DNA from 2 places in the Chitinimonas sp. BJYL2 genome. Region 2 is predicted to be linked to the other one. Evidence: predicted binding sites of a transcription regulator. Region 2 holds the regulator's gene; the other holds the start of a gene.
What was found. The regulator FNR, encoded in region 2, switches genes on or off when oxygen is low (the NO sensors DNR and NnrR bind a similar motif). The targets are predictions, from matches to a motif close to TTGATNNNNATCAA.
Positions count from the first base shown of each region.

Region 1: a site for FNR is predicted at 2,269-2,282, ahead of O9X62_RS08385 (GbsR/MarR family transcriptional regulator). Genes of this name have one in related genera too.

Region 1 is NZ_JANZKW010000002.1:606,881-616,306, forward strand. Features, by position in the region: gene O9X62_RS08355 (hypothetical protein) at 1-104, opposite strand, end outside; gene O9X62_RS08360 (helix-turn-helix domain-containing protein) at 211-465, shown strand; gene O9X62_RS08365 (DUF2798 domain-containing protein) at 499-723, opposite strand; gene O9X62_RS08370 (DUF2938 domain-containing protein) at 762-1,253, opposite strand; gene O9X62_RS08375 (helix-turn-helix domain-containing protein) at 1,336-1,773, shown strand; gene O9X62_RS08380 (VOC family protein) at 1,812-2,180, shown strand; gene O9X62_RS08385 (GbsR/MarR family transcriptional regulator) at 2,341-2,952, shown strand; gene O9X62_RS08390 (cytochrome ubiquinol oxidase subunit I) at 2,949-4,316, shown strand; gene O9X62_RS08395 (cytochrome d ubiquinol oxidase subunit II) at 4,313-5,335, shown strand; gene O9X62_RS08400 (prephenate dehydrogenase/arogenate dehydrogenase family protein) at 5,342-6,223, opposite strand; gene O9X62_RS08405 (hypothetical protein) at 6,236-6,592, opposite strand; gene aroF (3-deoxy-7-phosphoheptulonate synthase) at 6,594-7,610, opposite strand; gene elbB (isoprenoid biosynthesis glyoxalase ElbB) at 7,822-8,493, opposite strand; gene O9X62_RS08420 (cupin domain-containing protein) at 8,589-8,951, opposite strand; gene O9X62_RS08425 (hypothetical protein) at 8,944-9,426, opposite strand, start outside.
Region 2 is NZ_JANZKW010000003.1:282,782-292,207, forward strand. Features, by position in the region: gene O9X62_RS11180 (cation-translocating P-type ATPase) at 1-853, shown strand, start outside; gene ccoS (cbb3-type cytochrome oxidase assembly protein CcoS) at 862-1,056, shown strand; gene ccoN (cytochrome-c oxidase, cbb3-type subunit I) at 1,104-2,546, shown strand; gene ccoO (cytochrome-c oxidase, cbb3-type subunit II) at 2,568-3,188, shown strand; gene O9X62_RS11200 (CcoQ/FixQ family Cbb3-type cytochrome c oxidase assembly chaperone) at 3,198-3,374, shown strand; gene ccoP (cytochrome-c oxidase, cbb3-type subunit III) at 3,371-4,285, shown strand; gene ccoG (cytochrome c oxidase accessory protein CcoG) at 4,310-5,770, shown strand; gene O9X62_RS11215 (hypothetical protein) at 5,794-6,045, shown strand; gene O9X62_RS11220 (hypothetical protein) at 6,045-6,350, shown strand; gene fnr (fumarate/nitrate reduction transcriptional regulator Fnr) at 6,418-7,152, opposite strand; gene hemN (oxygen-independent coproporphyrinogen III oxidase) at 7,319-8,728, shown strand; gene O9X62_RS11235 (sulfite exporter TauE/SafE family protein) at 8,751-9,426, shown strand, end outside.

The DNA.
Region 1 (9,426 bases), on a different contig from region 2:
ACCTGCTGCAAGTAACGATGCGCATGCTCGCGCCCGTGGCGGCTTTCGCGCAGGGCCAAGCCCCAGTTGGCGACGGTTTTCTTGAGCGAATCGGGTGCATCCACCGCGTCGATCTGTTCCGCCTGGCTGGCCGCACCCTAGCCACGCGGCAATGCCAGAGCGGCCGAGCTGGCGCATATCCGGCTCAGCCCCACGCTCGATCAGCTTGCCTTGGCCTTCCACACCAGCCCAGCCACCCTCAAACGCCAGCTCGCACGGCATGGCACCCATTTCCGGGCCTTGCTGGACCAGGTGCGCACCCATGTATCGGTATGGCTCATGCACTACCGGGGCTATAGCCATGAGCAACTGGCCGAGCACTTCGGGTTTCACGATGCCCGCAATTTCCGCCGATCGTTCCAGCGCTGGACGGGCATCACACCGGCTTGTCCCGAAGGCGAGTTGTGGCCAAGGGCCGCGTGCTGACATCCGCCCAATGCAAGCAGGCCGGCGCAGCCATCAAGCCGTCAACCTCGCCACTACGCCGCGTACCCAAGGTGCAATCAGGGTTACGGCGGCAAAGGCAACCGGCCAGGTCGTGATGCAGCTCTTGGCCCAGCGTGTCAGAAAATCAGGCTGAAAGCCCTGCGTGCTGATCAGCACGAACGCGACCATGATGGCCACCATGATCGCCGACAGCAGGGCGCTGAAAAGGATGGGGGCAAAACGGGCAGGAATACGCATGAGGATGCTCCGGTTGGGTAAGGGGTTGGTAACGACAATCATTGCGCTGGTACTAGCTGGATCAGCGACGCCACGGCATAGAGGCCGGCGCCGAACACGGTGTGGGTGATCAGGCTCTGCCAGCGCGCGGCGGCAGGTTTGGACGTGCGGCGGGCAGCAATGCCGGCGCCCATGCCCGGCTGCATGAGCAGGAACGGCGCAGCCACCGTGGCCACACCCACCAGCAGCGCCGGGAACAGCGTCGGGGTATCGAGCCACGCCCTGCCCCATAGCAGCGGCACGATGGCGGCAAACGCCATACCGATCAGGTAGTGAGCCAGCCAACCGAGGTACTTTTCGCCCGCCACTGGTGCCGCCTTGGCGATGGCTTCATGGCGGAAACGGCCCTTGGGCATATGCGCCAGCCAGCGCCCGACCAGCCCGTAATTGGGTGGCGGCACGCCTAGCCAACGCTGGCGGGCAATGGCCCAGATATCGATCAACAGCGTCGCACCGGCACCGATCATCACGATGCGAATCAAGTCATGCATGACAGCCTCCTTTTACTTGCCTTGAAGTGGCAGAGACTGCACAGTACTAATTCAAGTCAACTTGAGGTCAAGGGGTGCCGTGGTGGATATTGCCGAAGTCGCCAAACGCTCGGGCATGCCGGCCTCGGCCCTGCGTTACTATGAGGAGAAGGGGCTGATACGCTCGAACGGGCGGCAAGGCCTGCGGCGCGTGTTCGACGCCAGCGTGCTGGAGCGCCTGGCCTTGATTGCGCTCGGACGCGTGGCCGGCTTTACGCTGGACGAAATTGCCCAGATGTTCGGCGCCGATGGCCAGCCGCAAATCGACCGGCAGTTGCTGGCCGCCAAAGCCCGAGAGCTGGATGCGATGATCCTCAAGCTCAGCGCCATGCGCGATGGCCTGCAGCACGCGGCAGAATGTCCGGCACCCAGTCATCTGGAGTGTCCTACTTTCCGCCGCCTGCTGGCCGGTGCCGCATCGGGTGCACTCAGCGAGCGCAGCATGCACACTGCGCGCAAACGTCCCCGACCCAAAGCCTAGTCCTGCGCCCAACATCCCGATTACCGAGGAAGCCCGCCATGCAGACACAAGACATGTCCATCCCCATCCTGCCGAGCCGTTCGCTGCCGGCCACGCTGGATTTCTATGCCAGGCTGGGGTTTGACGGCGAGATCATGGGCGAAGGCGATAGCTACGCCATCCTCACGCGCGGGCCGGTGGAGCTGCACTTCTTTGCGCACCCGGACCTCAGGCCCGAGGACTCCTGGGCCGGCTGTTACATCCGCGTGCTCGATGTGGAACCGGTGTATCAAGCCTTTGCGCAGGCGGCGCTGCCACGTTGGGGGATTCCGCGCATGGACACACTGGAAACCAAGCCTTGGCGCATGCGCGAGTTTGCGGTGATTGATCCGGATGGCAATCTGATCCGGATAGGCCAAGCCCTGTAATCCTTAAATCAAAATAAAATCAATGGCTTGCAGCAGCATCAGGTGCGCCATGCATTGCGCCCGCTGATCCTGCACAACGCATCACTATTTGATCTTGATCAAGTCTTCGTGCAGAATTTTCACAAATTAGTGAAAATTCAAAAACTTTAGCGAGCTTGATATGGATCTGACTCCGCTGGTACAACGCTTTGTGCTCCACTTCGGCGAGATGGGCAGCCGCTGGGGCATCAACCGGACAGTGGGGCAGATTTATGCCCTTCTGTATGCCTCGCCCAGGCCGATCAATGCCGATGAAATCGCCCAGGCGCTCGGGTTCTCGCGCTCGAATGTCAGCATCGGTCTCAAGGAGCTGGAGAGCTGGCGGCTGGTGCGGCTATCGCACCAACCCGGCGACCGGCGCGAGTATTTTTCGGCGCCCGAGGATGTGTGGCGCATTTTCCGCACGCTGGCCGAAGAGCGCCGCAAGCGCGAAGTCGAACCCACGCTGACCATGCTGCGCGAGGCGCTGCTGGAAACCCCGGCCAACCCGCACGAAGAGCATGCACAGGGCCGCATGCGCGAAATGTACGAGCTGATCTCGCTGTGTTCGGACTGGTTTGATGATCTGCAAAAGCTCGAAGTCGAGAACCTGCAAAGGCTGATGAAGCTGGGCGCCACGGTGCAGAAGCTGCTGGCCATGAAGGACCGCATGGGCACGCTGTTCGGCGGCCGCGAGGAAGAAACCGGGCCTGAGGGCGAAGCCGGCAACCCGCACGGAGGGCCGCAAACATGAACGAGCTCGATGGTTTCCTGCTGGCGCGCATCCAGTTTGCCGCCAATATCAGCTTCCACATCCTGTTCCCCACCATCAGCATTGCGCTGTGCTGGTTCCTGGTGTTCTTCAAGCTGCGCGAACGCGCTACCGGCGCGCCGCACTGGCGCGAGCTGTATCAGTTCTGGGTGAAGATTTTTGCGGTGACCTTTGCGCTGGGCGTGGTCAGCGGCATCACCATGAGTTTCCAGTTCGGCACCAACTGGCCGGGCTTCATGGAAAAAGTCGGCAATGTGGCCGGGCCGCTGCTGGCCTATGAGGTGCTGACGGCATTCTTCATGGAGGCGACCTTCCTCGGCATCATGCTGTTTGGCGCGCAGCGCGTCGGCGAGCGCGTGCATTTGCTGGCGACACTGCTGGTGGCCGTGGGCACGTCGCTGTCGGCATTCTGGATATTGGTGCTGAACTCGTGGATGCACACGCCGGCCGGCCATGAAATACGCGATGGCGTGGTGCATGCGGTGGACTGGTTCGCGATTGTCTTCAACCCGTCCATGCCGTATCGCGTCGTGCATATGCTGTTGGCCTCGGGGCTGACGGGGGCCTTCCTGATTGCCGGCATCTCGGCCTACCGCGGGCTGCGTGGCGATGGCTCGCAAGCCGCGCAGACCGGCCTGAAAACCGGCGTGATCGTGGCAGCCATCCTGATTCCGCTGCAGATCCTCGCTGGCGACCTGCATGGTCTCAACACGCTGGAACACCAGCCGGCCAAGATCGCGGCGATGGAAGGCATCTGGGAAACCCAGCAAGGCGCGCCGGCCGTGCTGTTCGGCCTGCCCGATGCCAAGCAGCAGCGTAATCACTATGAGATCGCCATCCCCAAGCTCGCCTCGTTTTACCTGACGCACGATATCAACGGCGAACTCAAGGGCATCAAGGCCTTTGGTGACAAGCATCCGCCCGTCGCCCCCGTGTTCTTCGCGTTTCGCGCCATGGTGGGCGTGGGCCTGTTGATGCTGGCGGCGAGCTGGCTGGGTTGCTGGCTGCTGTGGCATCGCGGCCGATTGCCGGTCTGGCATCTGCGTGGTTTGGTGGCGATGACCTTTGCCGGCTGGGTTGGCGTGCTGGCCGGTTGGTACACCACCGAAATCGGCCGCCAGCCTTGGCTGGTCCACGGCATCCTCACCGCTGCCGATGCGGCCTCCAGCGTGGCCCCGGCGCATATTGCGCTGACGCTCTCGCTGTATCTCATCCTCTACGCCGTGCTGATGGCGGCGTATATCTCGGTGGTGTTTTTCCTGGCCCGCAAGGCGGCGTATGCAGGCGAAGCCGGCATTGGCGAGCCCGACACCACCGAACCCGCCCTGATCCCGAGGAGCGCATGATGAACCCGGTCATTCCCGATCTGAGCACACCGGCTGGCTGGCTGCCGCTGGTCTTCCTGTTCCTGATGGCGCTGGCGATGCTGGCTTATGTGGTACTCGATGGTTACGACCTCGGCGTGGGCATCCTGCTGCGTCGGGCCGGCAGCGAGGCCGAGCGCGATACCATGATTGCGGCCATCGGCCCGTTCTGGGATGCCAACGAAACCTGGCTGGTACTGGGCGTGGGCCTGCTGCTGGTGGCATTTCCGGTGGCGCATGGCGTGATACTGGGTGCGCTGTACCTGCCGGTGGCGTTGATGCTGATCGGCTTGATACTGCGCGGCGTAGCCTTCGATTTCCGCGTCAAGGCACGGGCGCAGTTCAAGCCTTGGTGGGACCGCACGTTTTACGCCGGCTCGCTGATTGCCGCCCTGAGCCAGGGCTGGATGCTGGGGCGTTTTGTGACCGGATTCGGCAGCGTCCCGCTTGATTACGTGTTCGCCGCCGCCACCGCACTGGGGCTGACCGCAGGCTACGCGCTACTCGGCGCCGGCTGGCTGCTGATCAAGACCGAAGGCGAATTACAGCAACGTGCGCGGCGCTGGGCACAAGGGGCGGTCGCGCTGACGGCGCTGGGCGTGCTGGCCATTTCGCTCGCCACGCCCTTGGTCAGCGAACGCATCGCCGCCAAGTGGTTCAGCTTCCCCAATATCCTGCTGCTGGCCCCGATTCCGCTGATGAGCGCGGCGTTGTTTGGCGTGATCGTGCTGTTGCTGAGGCGCTTCCCGGCCAAGGGCTGGCACTGGGTACCGTTTGCTGCAACAGTCGGCATCTTCACCCTCGCCTTCCACGGCCTGGCCTACAGCCTGTTTCCCTATGTGGTGCCCGAACGCACCACGGCCTGGCAAGCCGCCGCCGCGCCAGAATCGTTGATGGTGATTTTTGTGGGCGCCTGCGTGGTCTTGCCCTGCATCATCGGCTACACCGCGTTCGCCTACTGGGTGTTCCGCGGCAAGGCGCAGGCGCTGCATTACGGCTAGACCAGCTTAGCCACGTGGCTTACCCCAAGCGGCACGGGCCGCACTGGCGCGGGCAAAGCGCTCGCCCAGTGCTGCGCTGTCGGCGTCTTGCAATTGGCTGATCAGGGCATTGAGCTCCGTGCGGAAAGCTTGCAGATCAGCCAGCAAGCCATCGCGATTCGCCAGTGCAATATCGCGCCACATTTCGGGGTGGCTACCGGCAATGCGGGTGAAGTCACGGAATCCGGTGGCCGCGAGCGCCAGACAGGTTGCCGCATCCGGTCGATCCAGCACGCTGTTCATATAGGCAAAGGCCAGCAAGTGCGGCAGATGGCTCACGGCGGCGAACACGGCATCGTGCTCTTGCGTCGCCAGCTGCAGCGTGTGCGCACCACACTGCTGCCACAGGCTTTCCACGGTGGCGGTTTTAGCGGGTGCGGTTTCGGGTAGCGGGCAGATCACGACCTTGCGGCCTTCATACAAACCATAACGTGCCGCCGCAGCGCCCGATAAATCCGAGCCGGCAATGGGATGCGCGGGCACGCAACGGCCCAGGCTCTCTGGCAGATACGTACGGAACAGCGCCGCGACATCGCGCTTGGTGCTGCCGGCATCGGTCACGATGGCGCTGGCAGGCAGATGCGGTGCAATCGCGCTGAGTACGCCAGCCATCTGGCCGACCGGTGTCGCGATCAGTACCAGATCAGCGTCGGCCACAGCGTTCGCGGCGTCCTGGCTGATGCTATCCACCACCCCCAGTTGCAGAGCGCGCTCCAGGTTGCCCAAGGATCGGCCCACACCGACGACGTGATCCACCCGCCCTGCCCGCTTCAGATCGAGCGCGAACGAGCCGCCGATCAGGCCGACACCGATGATGACGAGTTTGTGGATGCGTGGCGTGTTAGTCATGGAGCGATCGGATCAGGGTTGTGCTGCCGGTACGACCTGGTAGCGGTAAGCCAGCTGACTGGCCGACTGATGCGGGTTAGTCCACATCAGGCAGTAATGCTGGGTGATGGCGGCAACGTGGCTGCCAGCCGGCACCTTGTCCTGCAACGATTCGGGCACCGGCATCTCGACGCGATCGCCGTCGTGGAAATGCAGGTTGAAAGCCAGCTTGTTGCTGGCGCTGAAACCGTATTCGAGCCGATCACCCGATTTGAGGTCCATGCAGGCTTCATGCCCCTTGCCCGCAGCCAGCGTCACCGTGTGGGTGTCGGCTGCGGCGGCATTGTCCATCAGGCAGGTGGTGCAGGCCAAGGCCAGCAGCAATTTCATGTCACAGCTCCCGGCCAACGGCTTGCGCAATCAGCCGCAAGGAGGCCATCAGTTCGGTCAATTCAGCCGGTGTGAGTGCCTGGTCGGCATCGCACCAGGCTTCGCACGGGTTGGGGTGGGCTTCTATCAGCAAGCCATCGGCACCGGCAGCAATCGCGGCACGTGCCAGCGCTGGCACCATCCAGGCCTTGCCGCCAGCATGGCTGGGATCGACCACCACCGGCAAGTGGGTTTCACGCTGCAAGACCGGGATCGCCGTCACATCCAGCACATTACGGTAGGCGGTTTCAAAAGTACGGATGCCGCGCTCGCACAGAATGATGTTGTGGTTGCCGCCCGCCGCAATGTACTCGGCGGCCATCAACAGCTCGCTGATCGTGGCCGAGAGGCCGCGTTTGAGGATGACGGGCTTGTTGACCCGGCCCACTTCCTTGAGCAGGTCGAAGTTCTGCATATTGCGCGCGCCGATCTGGATCACATCGACATCGTGCTCGAGGAAAGTATCGAGCATGCGCACATCCATCAGCTCGGTCACGATGGGCAGTTTGTACTCGCGTGCGGCCTGCTGGAACATTTCCAGCCCCTGCACACCCAGGCCCTGGAAACTGTACGGACTGGTACGCGGCTTGAACGCGCCGCCACGCATCAGGCGGCAACCGGCAGCGGCCACGGCAGCGGCCGAAGCATCCATCTGTGGCTGGGTTTCCACTGAGCACGGGCCGGCAATCACCTGGATCTGCTTGCCGCCGAGCTTGATGCCGCGGATATCCACAACCGTGCCAGCCGGGTGGCCTTCGCGGGCGACCAGCTTGTACGGTTTGACGATGTGCAGCGCACGCTCCACACCGGGCAACTGCTCGAAGGTCTGCTCGGACAGCGAGCGCTCGTCGCCGATGGCACCCACGACGGTACGCTCGGTGCCGCGCGAGATGTGTTCATTGAGGCCGGCAGCGCGGATACGGTCGACCACGCGCTGGAGGTCGTCGTTACTGGCTTGCGGGGACATGACGATGATCATGGTGTGTGTCCTTTACGTGGATTTCTGGCGGATTGTTCAGGAATGCGGACAAACAAAAAGGCGGGCCCTGTTGGGCCCGCCTTTTTGGAATCTTGGTTTCTGCTAGACGAAACCGGGCTGCCCGCTAGGTGGATGGCGGGTAGTAATAAAACGAAAACAGCGAACGGAGCAGCTTGGTCATGGTCGTCTTTGAACAGATTTGCGGTTGAGCTTAACCCAAAACATCCTTGAGTGCACCCATCGCCGCCTGCACCGAAGCGAGGATTTCTGCTGGCGTGGCTTCGTCGTACATATAGGCCGGCGCCGAGATGAAGGCGTGTTCGGGATCGAGGCAAGCCTGGTCCACTTCGACCGACACATGCATCTGCCCCCAGGCTTCGATCGCATCCGATAGCGGATTGCCGCCGTAACCCACGGTGATCCGGGCCTTGCTGTACCCGGCTTCCTTGGCGGCCAGTGCCAGCACCAGCGGTGCAGCACAAATGGCGACGACCGGCTTTTTGGCGAGCACGAAGGGCATGATGGCTGCCTTCACATCATCGTGCAGACGCGCGTTTTCACCGTCGTCGGCAAAGGTACACAGGTTCTTGGCTGCGCCAAAACCGCCGGGAAACACGATGCCGGCGTAGGCAATCGGCATCAGTGCTTCCAGTGGCGACACCTTGCCACGGGCTATGCGGGCCGCTTCGATCAGGATGTTGCGGGTCTCTTCCGTACCCTCGCCACTAAGGTGGTTGACCACATGGCGCTGGGCGCGATCCGGCGCGTAGCAATCGTAAGCAATGCCTTGCTGGCTCAGGGCAATCAGCGTGGAAACCGCTTCGGTGATTTCGCTGCCATCGAGGTAACCGCTACCCGAGAGGACGACTGCAACGCGTTTCATCTGCTCCACTCCCTGTGCTGATTTGAAGGCGGCCTATGCGGGCCAATGCCGACAGCATAGCGAATCTGATCGCCGCTTGTGTAACGCCTTGGTCATCAAGCCTTGCGTTCGATGATCACGTAGTGTTTTTTCATCGGTTCCAGCACTTCGAACACGCCCTTGAAGCCCGCAGGAATGACCAACGATTCACCCGGACCGGCCTCGGCGACCTTACCGGCCTCGTCGATGATGCGGCAGCGGCCTTCGGTCACAAAAAAGAACTCGTCTTCCTTATCGCCAAACGCAATCCGCCAGCTACCCACGTCGCAGGCCCACACACCGGCAAACACTTCACCGCTATCGTTGGTGTAATGGTTCCAGGTCGTGCGCAGGGGATTGCCTTGCAGGCGGCGCTCTTCGCGCGGGTGGTCGTATTCGGGGGCCGTGGTCTGACTGGCAAAGGTAATGATGTCAGGCATGGCAAATCTCCAGGGGGTTGGACTGCACCGGCCAAGGCGGCAGCGGTGCCAGATCGGGTTCAATAAAACAGGTACGCGCCGCCGGCAAGGCCAGAAGCGCCGCCGAATAATAAGGTGCCAGCGCAGACTTGCTGCTTTCCAGCAGCGGCGCCGCACGCAACTCAAAGCGGCGCCAGGCACGCTGCCAGCGGTCGGCATCGGTCTGTGCTTCGGGCATCTGTTCGGCAATCAGCCGCAGCAGTGCTTCGGTGATGGTGACATGGAATTTGTCTTCCGCGCCCAGGTGCCTCACATACGCCTTGAGCGCGTAACGGAAGCGCTCCGCACCAACCTTCGTCCCGAACTGGTACATCGCCGCCCAAGCCGAGAAAACATGGGCGCGATGATCGAATGCATGCGCCGCCAGTCGCCCACTTTCCAGCGCGCCCAGTACATCGGGCAGGTCGGGAAAGCGTTGGGGTTGAGGGGTACTGGT
Region 2 (9,426 bases):
GCCGGAGCCCGCCCCGGATACGCCGGCGGGCCAGACCTTGCTGGCGCAGGCAGGCAGTCTGGCTGCCCATTCGCTGCATCCGGTATCGCGTGCCGTGGTGCAGGCGGCTGCTTTGCCGGCGACGCAAGACGGCTGGCGTGAGGTGCGTGAGTTCCCCGGCTTGGGGCTTGAGGCGCTCAGCGTTGATGGCAGCCGCTGGCGGCTAGGCCGGCCCGAGTGGGTGGCCAATGCCGGGACTGGCTTGGCTGCAGGTCGTGCCCGATTGGCTTTTGGCCCGGTGGGGGAGGTACGTTGGCGGGCGCAGATCAGCGAGTCCCTGCGCGCGGATGCCCCGGCCGCATTGGCGGCCTTGCAGGCGGACGGTTTGCGCACCGCGTTGCTATCGGGTGATGAACCCGCACGTGTCGGCGCGATGGCAGCTACCTTGAAGCTGGATGAGGCGATCGGCGGCGCCAGCCCCGAAGCCAAGCTGGCGCATCTGGCGGCCCTGCAAGGCGCTGGCCGGCGTGTGCTGGTGGTGGGCGATGGCATTAACGACGCGCCCATACTGGCGCAGGCGGACGTGAGCTTTGCGATGGGGCAGGGCGCGGATCTCGCTCGCAATCATGCCGATGCGGTGCTGCTGTCAGGCCGGCTGCGCGATATCGTGGTTGCGAAAGCACTGGCAGGGCGCACGCTGACCATCATCCGCCAGAACTTTGCCTGGGCCCTGCTCTACAACCTGGCCAGCGTGCCGCTCGCGGTGGTCGGCCTCTTGCCGCCCTGGCTGGCGGGTATCGGCATGGCCCTGAGTTCGCTGGTCGTAGTGTTGAACACATTGCGTCTTGGCCGTTCACCTGCTTCAACTGAGTAACCGCCCGAATGGAAAGTCTGTATCTCCTGATTCCCCTGTCGGTCTTGCTGGTCTTGCTGATCGTTGGCCTGTTCGGCTGGGCGATCCATAGCGGCCAGCTCGACAACCTGGAGCGGGAAGGCAACCGGATACTCGAAGACGAGACCGAGGGGCGCGACATATTGCCGCAGATTGATGGCGATCAAGACAGCGACAAACATTAAGCCCGGATAATTGTAATTAGCGTAAGACCAATAAAAAGGAGCCTTTCATGGCAAATCAGCAACACGCGGGGCAGCCCGTGTACGAGTACGGGGTACTGCGGGCTTTCTCGCTAGCCACCATACTCTGGGGCGTGGTCGGTATGCTGGTCGGCGTCATCATCGCCGCCCAGCTCACCTGGCCCGAACTGAACTTCGGCATCCAGTGGCTCAGTTATGGCCGTCTGCGACCGCTGCACACCAACGCGGTGATCTTTGCCTTTGGGGGCTGTGCGCTGTTTGCCACGGCCTACCATGTGGTTCAGCGTACCTGCCAGACACGGCTGTTCATGCCGGGACTGGCCTGGTTCACCTTCTGGGGCTGGCAGCTGGTGATCGTGCTGGCGGCCATCACCCTGCCGCTGGGCATTACCAGCGGCAAGGAGTACGCCGAGCTGGAGTGGCCGATCGACGTGCTGATCACTTTGGTCTGGGTATCGTTCGCGGTGGTGTTCTTCGGCACTATCGGCACCCGCAAGGTGCGCCATATCTATGTGGCCAACTGGTTCTTCGGTGCCTTCATCCTGGCCGTGGCCCTGCTGCATCTGGTCAACAGCGCGGCGTTACCGGTGAGCTTCTGGAAGAGCTACTCGGCTTACGCGGGCGTGCAGGATGCGATGGTGCAGTGGTGGTACGGCCATAACGCCGTGGGCTTCTTCCTTACTGCCGGCTTCCTCGGGATGATGTACTACTACATCCCCAAGCAGGCCGGTCGCCCGGTGTATTCGTATCGCCTGTCCATCGTCCACTTCTGGGCGCTGATCTTCACCTATATGTGGGCTGGCCCTCACCATCTGCACTACACGGCACTGCCGGACTGGGCGCAGAGCGTGGGCATGATCTTCTCGCTGGTGCTGCTGGCACCGAGCTGGGGCGGCATGATCAACGGCATCATGACCCTTTCGGGCGCCTGGCATAAGCTGCGCGACGACCCGATCCTCAAGTTCCTGATCGTGTCGCTGTCGTTCTACGGCATGAGCACCTTCGAAGGGCCGATGATGTCGATCAAGACCGTCAACGCCTTGAGCCACTACACCGACTGGACCGTGGGCCATGTGCATTCGGGTGCCCTGGGTTGGGTGGGTCTGATCTCGATGGGCTCGATGTACTACCTGATCCCGCGTCTGTACGGTCGCACCGAGATGTTCTCCAAGCGTGCCATCGAGCTGCACTTCTGGATCGCCACGCTGGGTATCGTGCTGTACATCGCCGCGATGTGGATTGCCGGTGTGATGCAGGGCCTGATGTGGCGCGCGGTGAACCCGGACGGCACCTTGGTCTACACCTTCGTCGAAAGCGTGAAGGCAACCTTCCCCTTCTATGTGATCCGTCTGCTCGGCGGCCTGCTGTATCTCGGCGGCATGCTGATCATGGCCTGGAACGTGGTGATGACCGTGCGCGCAGGCCGTGCCGTGGACGACGCCATTCCTGCCGCCGCACCGGCCCACGCTTGATAGACCCGACGGAGAATAGACATGGCTGACAACCATCACCCCAAAGGTCACGAGAAGATCGAGACCAGTAATTTCCTGATGATCGTGCTGGTGCTGCTGACCATTGTGGTTGGCGGCGCTGTGGAAATCGTGCCGCTGTTCTTCCAGCGCTCGACCACCCAGCCGGTTGCCGGGCTCAAACCCTATACGGCCCTGCAAGTAGCTGGCCGTGATGTGTACGTACGTGAAGGCTGCTACAACTGCCACTCGCAGATGATCCGTCCGTTCCGTGCCGAAACATTGCGCTATGGCCACTACTCGGTGGCGGGCGAGTTCGTTTACGACCGTCCGTTCCAGTGGGGTTCCAAGCGTACCGGCCCCGATCTGCATCGCGTGGGCGGCAAGTACAGCGACGAGTGGCATCGCATCCACCTGATCAACCCGCGTGATCTGGTGCCCGAGTCGAACATGCCGGCTTACCCCTGGCTGGAAAAGCAGTGGGTTGCCACCGACGAGATCATTCCCAAGATGCAGGCACTGCGCACGCTGGGTGCGCCCTACAGCGATGAGGAAATCGCCAAGGCGCCGGCCGAGCTGGCAGGCAAGACCGAGATGGACGCGGTGATTGCCTACCTGCAGGTGCTGGGCACCTCGATCAAGTAAGGAGCCACCATGGACATCAATATCTTGCGCTCCATCGTGACCGTGCTGTCGTTCGTGGCCTTCATGGCCATCGTGTTCCGCGTCTATTCGCGCCGGAACCGCGACAAGCTCGAAGAAATCGGCCGTGCCGTACTCGATGACGACGCACCGCCACCGAATAATCCGCAATCCGGGGGCTCGCTATGAGCGACTTTATCTCCAGCGGCTGGGCCTTGTTTGTTGCCGCCGCCACCATACTCGGGCTGGTGTTCTGCGTGGTGATCCTGCTGATCGCCAGCCGTCGCAAGGTCATGGCCAATGACAACACCACCGGCCACGTCTGGGACGAAGACCTGAAGGAACTGAACAACCCGCTGCCGCGCTGGTGGATGGGCCTGTTTGTACTCACCATCGTGTTCGCCGCGCTGTACCTGTTCCTGTATCCGGGCTTGGGTACGCATGCCGGTTCGCTCAAGTGGAGTAGCCAGGGTCAGTACGAGGCCGAACAGGCCAAGGCCAAGCAGGCACTTGATACGGTGTATGCCGACTTTGCCAAGCAGCCGGTCGAAGTGCTGGCCAAAGATGCCAAAGCCATGGGCATAGGTGAGCGCCTGTTTGCCAACAACTGCGCGGGCTGCCACGGCTCGGATGCCAAAGGCTCCAAGGGCTTCCCCAATCTGACCGACACCGACTGGCTGTATGGCGGTGATCACCCCACCATCGTGAAGACGATTGTTGAGGGGCGGCAGGGGGCCATGCCCGCGCTCGCAGCCGCGGTGGGTTCGGCGGACGATGTGCGCAATCTGGCCAACTATGTGTTGAGCCTGTCGGGTGCCGTCCATGACCCCAAGGCGGCGGCCGAAGGTCAGCCCAAGTTTGCGGTCTGCGCAGCTTGCCATGGTGCCGATGGTAAGGGCATGCAGGCACTGGGTGCCCCGAACCTGACCGACAAGGTCTGGCTGCATGGCGCGGGCGAGCAGGCGATCGTGGCGATGATCACCAAGGGCAAGAACAACGTGATGCCAGCCCATGCCAGCCGCCTGAGCGCCGAGCAGATCCATGTGCTCGCCGCCTATGTGTGGAACCTGTCGCCACGCGGCGCTGCTGCCACCAATTAAGCCTGCTCTGGAAAGTGATATCGCGTGAACCCGTCCGCTACCGATAAACCCGCTGCCAGCACCATGGCGGTGGATGACGCCAAGGTAGAAGTCATCTCGCTCTACAAGGCCGAGAAGAAAATCTACCCGCGCGCGGTATCGGGCTGGTTCCGCAACTGGCGCTGGGCGCTGATCTGGCTCACGCAGCTGGTGTTCTACGGCATGCCCTGGCTCAGCTGGAACGGGCGTCAGTCGGTATTGTTTGATCTGGGTTCGCGCCGGTTTTATATCTTCGAGCTGGTGCTGTACCCACAGGATTTCATCTACCTCACGGCCCTGTTACTGATCTCGGCCTATGCCCTGTTCCTGTTCACTGCGGTGGCCGGGCGTCTGTGGTGCGGCTATGCCTGCCCGCAAACCGTCTACACCGAAATCTACATGTGGGTGGAACAGAAGTTCGAGGGCGACCGCGCCGCGCGCATGAAGCTCGATGCTGCACCCTGGTCGTTCGAGAAGCTCTGGCGCAAGGGTGGCAAGCAATTCGTCTGGATTGCCATCGGTCTGTGGACCGGCCTGACCTTTGTGGGCTACTTCACCCCGATCAAAACCCTGCTGGCCGAGGCCATGACCTTGTCGTTCGGCCCCTGGGAATGGTTCTGGGTGCTGTTCTACGGCTTTGCCACCTATGGCAACGCCGGCTATATGCGCGAGCAGGTGTGCAAGTACATGTGTCCTTACGCGCGCTTCCAGAGCGCAATGTTCGACAAGGACACGCTGATCATCACCTACGACACCGAGCGCGGCGAGCCGCGTGGCAGCCGTTCGCGCAAGGCGGACCCCAAGGTGGCGGGCCTGGGGTCATGTATCGATTGCACCTTGTGTGTGCAGGTCTGCCCGACCGGCATCGATATCCGTAACGGCTTGCAGTACGAGTGTATCGGCTGTGCCGCGTGTATCGATGTATGCGATGGCGTGATGGACAAGATGGGCTACGAACGTGGCCTTATCCGTTACGACACACAGCACGCCATGGCGCAAAAGCTCACGCGCAAGCAGATGTTCATGCGCATGCTGCGGCCACGTGTGATGGTGTACACCGCCATTCTGATCGTGGTAAGTGCGGCCCTGGTGTTGTCGATTGCGCTGCGCACGCCGTTCAAGGTGGATGTGGTGCGCGATCGGGCCTCGCTGGCTCGACTGGTGGACGATGGCTACATTGAAAACGTCTACCGCCTGCAGATCATGAATGCGACCGAAACGCCGCAACGTTATACCGTGCAGGTCGAGGGGCTCGATGGTCTTGCTCTGAGCGAAACGCCGCCGGTGCTCACGCTAGGTCCCGCCGAAGCGCGCTGGATTTCGCTGGCGGCCAAGTTGTCGCCCGACGCTGCGCAGGCAATGGGTGCGGGAGCCAAGCCAATACGGTTCGTGATTGAACGATTGCCCGATCAGCAGGAAGCGGCTCGTCGTCTGGTCGAGAAATCTACGTTTATTGTGCCGCGCTGAGTGCGGCAGAAAGCAGAAGTCTCATGCAAACCCCGGTACAGCAAACGGCCAGACCCTGGTGGCGAGAATCGATGATGTGGCTGGTGGTCGGCGGACCAGCACTGGTGGTGGTGGCTAGTTTCATCACCCTGTCGCTGGCGATCCGTCATCCCGACCCGGTGCTTGATACCTCGCGCGCCCAAAGCGCCGACGGCGATGTGCAGCCTGATCAATGGACGCCCGCCGTAAGAGCCCGCAACCATGCTGCGACCGCCCGCGAGGGCGAGGAGAAGTAATGAGCGACCGCCCCTATGACATCGACGACGTGATCGACGCACACGAACCCAAGCCGCGCACGGTGTGGCTGATGTATGTGTTGTGGCCATCGTTCGTGATGGCGGGGGTAATGGACGCGCTGGTCTTCGCGGTGGTGGACCCGAGTGACCTGACCTGGTTCGGCATGCAGCCGATGGATCTGCCACGGCAAGCCATCTACACGATGAGCTTTTTTGTCATGTGGGCGGTCATCGCGGCGTCGTCGGCGCTGACCTTGTGGTTCGCGCAAAGCCAGACAGGCATCCGGCCCAGTCTGGGCAAGTAGGGGGCAATAAGCGCAGCGCATTGCACCCTACGGAAACTTCCGTGGAAGTTGCCCGAGCTTGGGCGTATCAGCAGCTCGAATGATTGACGAGCTGCTTGAGACCGGCCGGATTGAGGATGCGGATCTGCCGTTGCTTCACTTCCAGCAGGCCGTCGTCCTGGAACTTGGAGAAGGTGCGGCTCACGGTTTCGAGCTTGAGACCCAGATAGCTGCCGATTTCTTCGCGGGTCATCCGCAGCACGACTTCCACCGACGAGAAGCCGCGTGCCTGCAAACGCTGGGTCAGGTTCAGCAAGAAGGCCGCCAGGCGCTCTTCCGCACGCATCGAACCCAGCAACAGCATCACGCCATGATCGCGGACGATCTCGCGGCTCATGATCTTGTGGAAATGGTGCTGCAGCTCGGTGAACACGCGCGAGAGTTCCTCGAACTGGCTGTAGGGAATCACGCAAACCTGCGAGTCTTCGAGCGCCACGGCATCGCAGCTATGGCGGTCGGTGCTGATGCCATCGAGGCCCAGCAGCTCGCCTGCCATCTGGAAACCGGTAACCTGATCGCGGCCGTCTTCAGCGGAGACGCAGGTCTTGAAGAAACCGGTACGCACGGCGTAGAGCGCCTGGAAGGGATCGTCGGCACGGAACAGGGCTTCGCCGCGGGCCACCGAGCGGCGCTTGGCGACCAGGGAATCGAGCTTGTCGAGGCTGTCGCCCGACAAACCGACGGGCAAGCAGAGCTCGCGCAGATTGCAGTTAGAACAGGCAACTTTGAACGTGGCGGAAGGAATCGGATTGGCTGCGGTCATGGCCTGTACAGGGTGGATGCGGGTCGGCGTGACGCAGTCGGTTTCGGCGGTGGGAGCTTGGAACATGGTGGGCCCTCGTGACTGCGCCAATTGTCGCTCCCAAACTAAGCTGGCGGCTTGACCCATGTCAATGGGGACAATCGTCGTCCATGGCAAAGTGAGCGCCATGCACGCTACTCACACCCCCACCATTGACGGCATCAGCGAAGACATCCTGCGTCGCTTCGACGTCAGCGGCCCTCGCTACACCTCGTACCCTACGGCCGACCGCTTTGTCGAAGCCTATACCGCCGACCATTACAAGCAGGCGCTGGCCCAGCGCCGCCAGAGTGGTCTGGTGGGGGGCGCGGCACCCTTGTCGGTGTATGTACACATCCCGTTCTGCGAATCGGTCTGCTACTACTGCGCGTGCAACAAGGTGATCACCAAGCACCACGAGCGGGCCGCCGAATACTTGCAGGCGCTGCGTCACGAGATGGACCTTACCAGCGCGCACCTGGGCGGCAATGAGCCGGTTTCCCAACTGCATCTGGGGGGCGGCTCCCCCACGTTCCTCAGCGACGAGGAACTGACGAGCCTGATGGCCGATCTGCGGGCGCATTTCCGCCTGCTGCCCAGTGCCGAGGTCTCCATCGAAGTCGACCCGCGCACGGTGGATGCGGGGCGACTTCGCCATCTGCGCGATCTGGGTTTCAACCGTCTGAGCTTCGGGGTGCAGGACTTCGATCCCGATGTGCAGAAGGCGGTGCATCGCGTGCAGAGTGAGGAAATGGTGGAGGCGCTGATGGTGGCAGCGCGTGAACTCGGCTTTGCCTCGACCAATGTCGACCTGATTTACGGTCTGCCGCAGCAAACGCGCGCCTCGTTTGCCCGCACGGTGGCTCGCGTGGCGCAGTTGCGCCCGGACCGCATTGCCCTGTATGCCTACGCGCACCTGCCACAGCGATTCAAACCGCAGCGGCGGATCGATGCCGCCCTGCTGCCACAAGGAGCCGACAAGCTCGGCATGCTGGCCAGTGCGCTGAGCGGCTTTCTGGGTCATGGCTACAGCTATATCGGCATGGACCACTTTGCCCTGCCCGATGACCCGCTCGCGATTGCCAAGCGTCAGGGCCGTCTGCACCGCAACTTCCAGGGTTACAGCACCCAGCCCGATTGTGATTTGATCGGTTTGGGCGTATCGGCCATCGGCCGGGTCGGCGCGAGTTATGTCCAGCACGCCAAAACTCTGCCCGAGTACTACGACGCCCTGCGTCATGGTCAGTTGCCGGTGGCACGTGGTTTGTCCCTGAACCGGGACGATCTGGTCCGCCGCGCCATGATCATGGCCTTGATGTGTCAGGGCCGGGTGGAGTACGAATCCATCGAACTGGCACACCTGATCGAGATTCCCAGTTACTTTGCCAGCGAGCTGGAAACACTCAAGCCCATGGCAGACATGGGGTTGATCGATATTGAACCGCGGGCGATCCAGGTGACGGCGCAAGGCTGGTACTTCGTGCGGGGTATTGCCATGGTGTTTGACCGCTATCTGCAGGCAGACCGCAATCGCGAGCGCTTCTCGCGGGTGATCTAGCAGCTGCGTTAGCATAGGCGGCATGGACCTTGCACTGATCACTTCTGCCCTGCTCATGGGCATCGCCGGCTCGCCCCATTGCGTGGCGATGTGCGGTGCGAGCTGCTCGGCACTGAGCGCTGGGCCGGTGCGCCACAAGGCGCTGGTCACCTTGCAGCTGGGGCGCCTGCTCAGTTACGCCGCCGGCGGAGCGCTGGCGGCGGCCAGTGTCGGTTCGCTGGCCCGGCTTGGTGAGTCCTTTGCGCTATTGCGGCCGTTCTGGGTACTCATCCATCTGGCGGCACTGGGTCTGGGCTTCTACCTGATCTGGCAGGGGCGGCAGCCACGCTGGCTAGAAGCGGTGGGCCAAGGCTCGATGCGCATGCAGGTATTGCAGGCAGATGCGCTCGCGACGAGTGGCGTGGCGATGGCTCGTCGCCAGATCGGCAGGGCGGGCCTTGCCGGCCTGGCCTGGGTCGCTTGGCCCTGTGGCTTGCTGCAGTCGGCCCTCGTGTTGGCAGCCGTATCGTCCGGCCCGGCACAAGGGGCGTTGATCATGGCGGCGTTTGCAACGACTTCGGCCTTGGGGCTGTGGCTGGGGCCGCTGTTACTGCTGCGTCTGCTGGGGCAGGCACGCGATCCGCAGCGCGGCATGCGCTGGTCGGTGCGGCTCGCGGGTGTCGGGCTCGCAGCGGCGTCTGTTTTTGCGCTGGGCCATG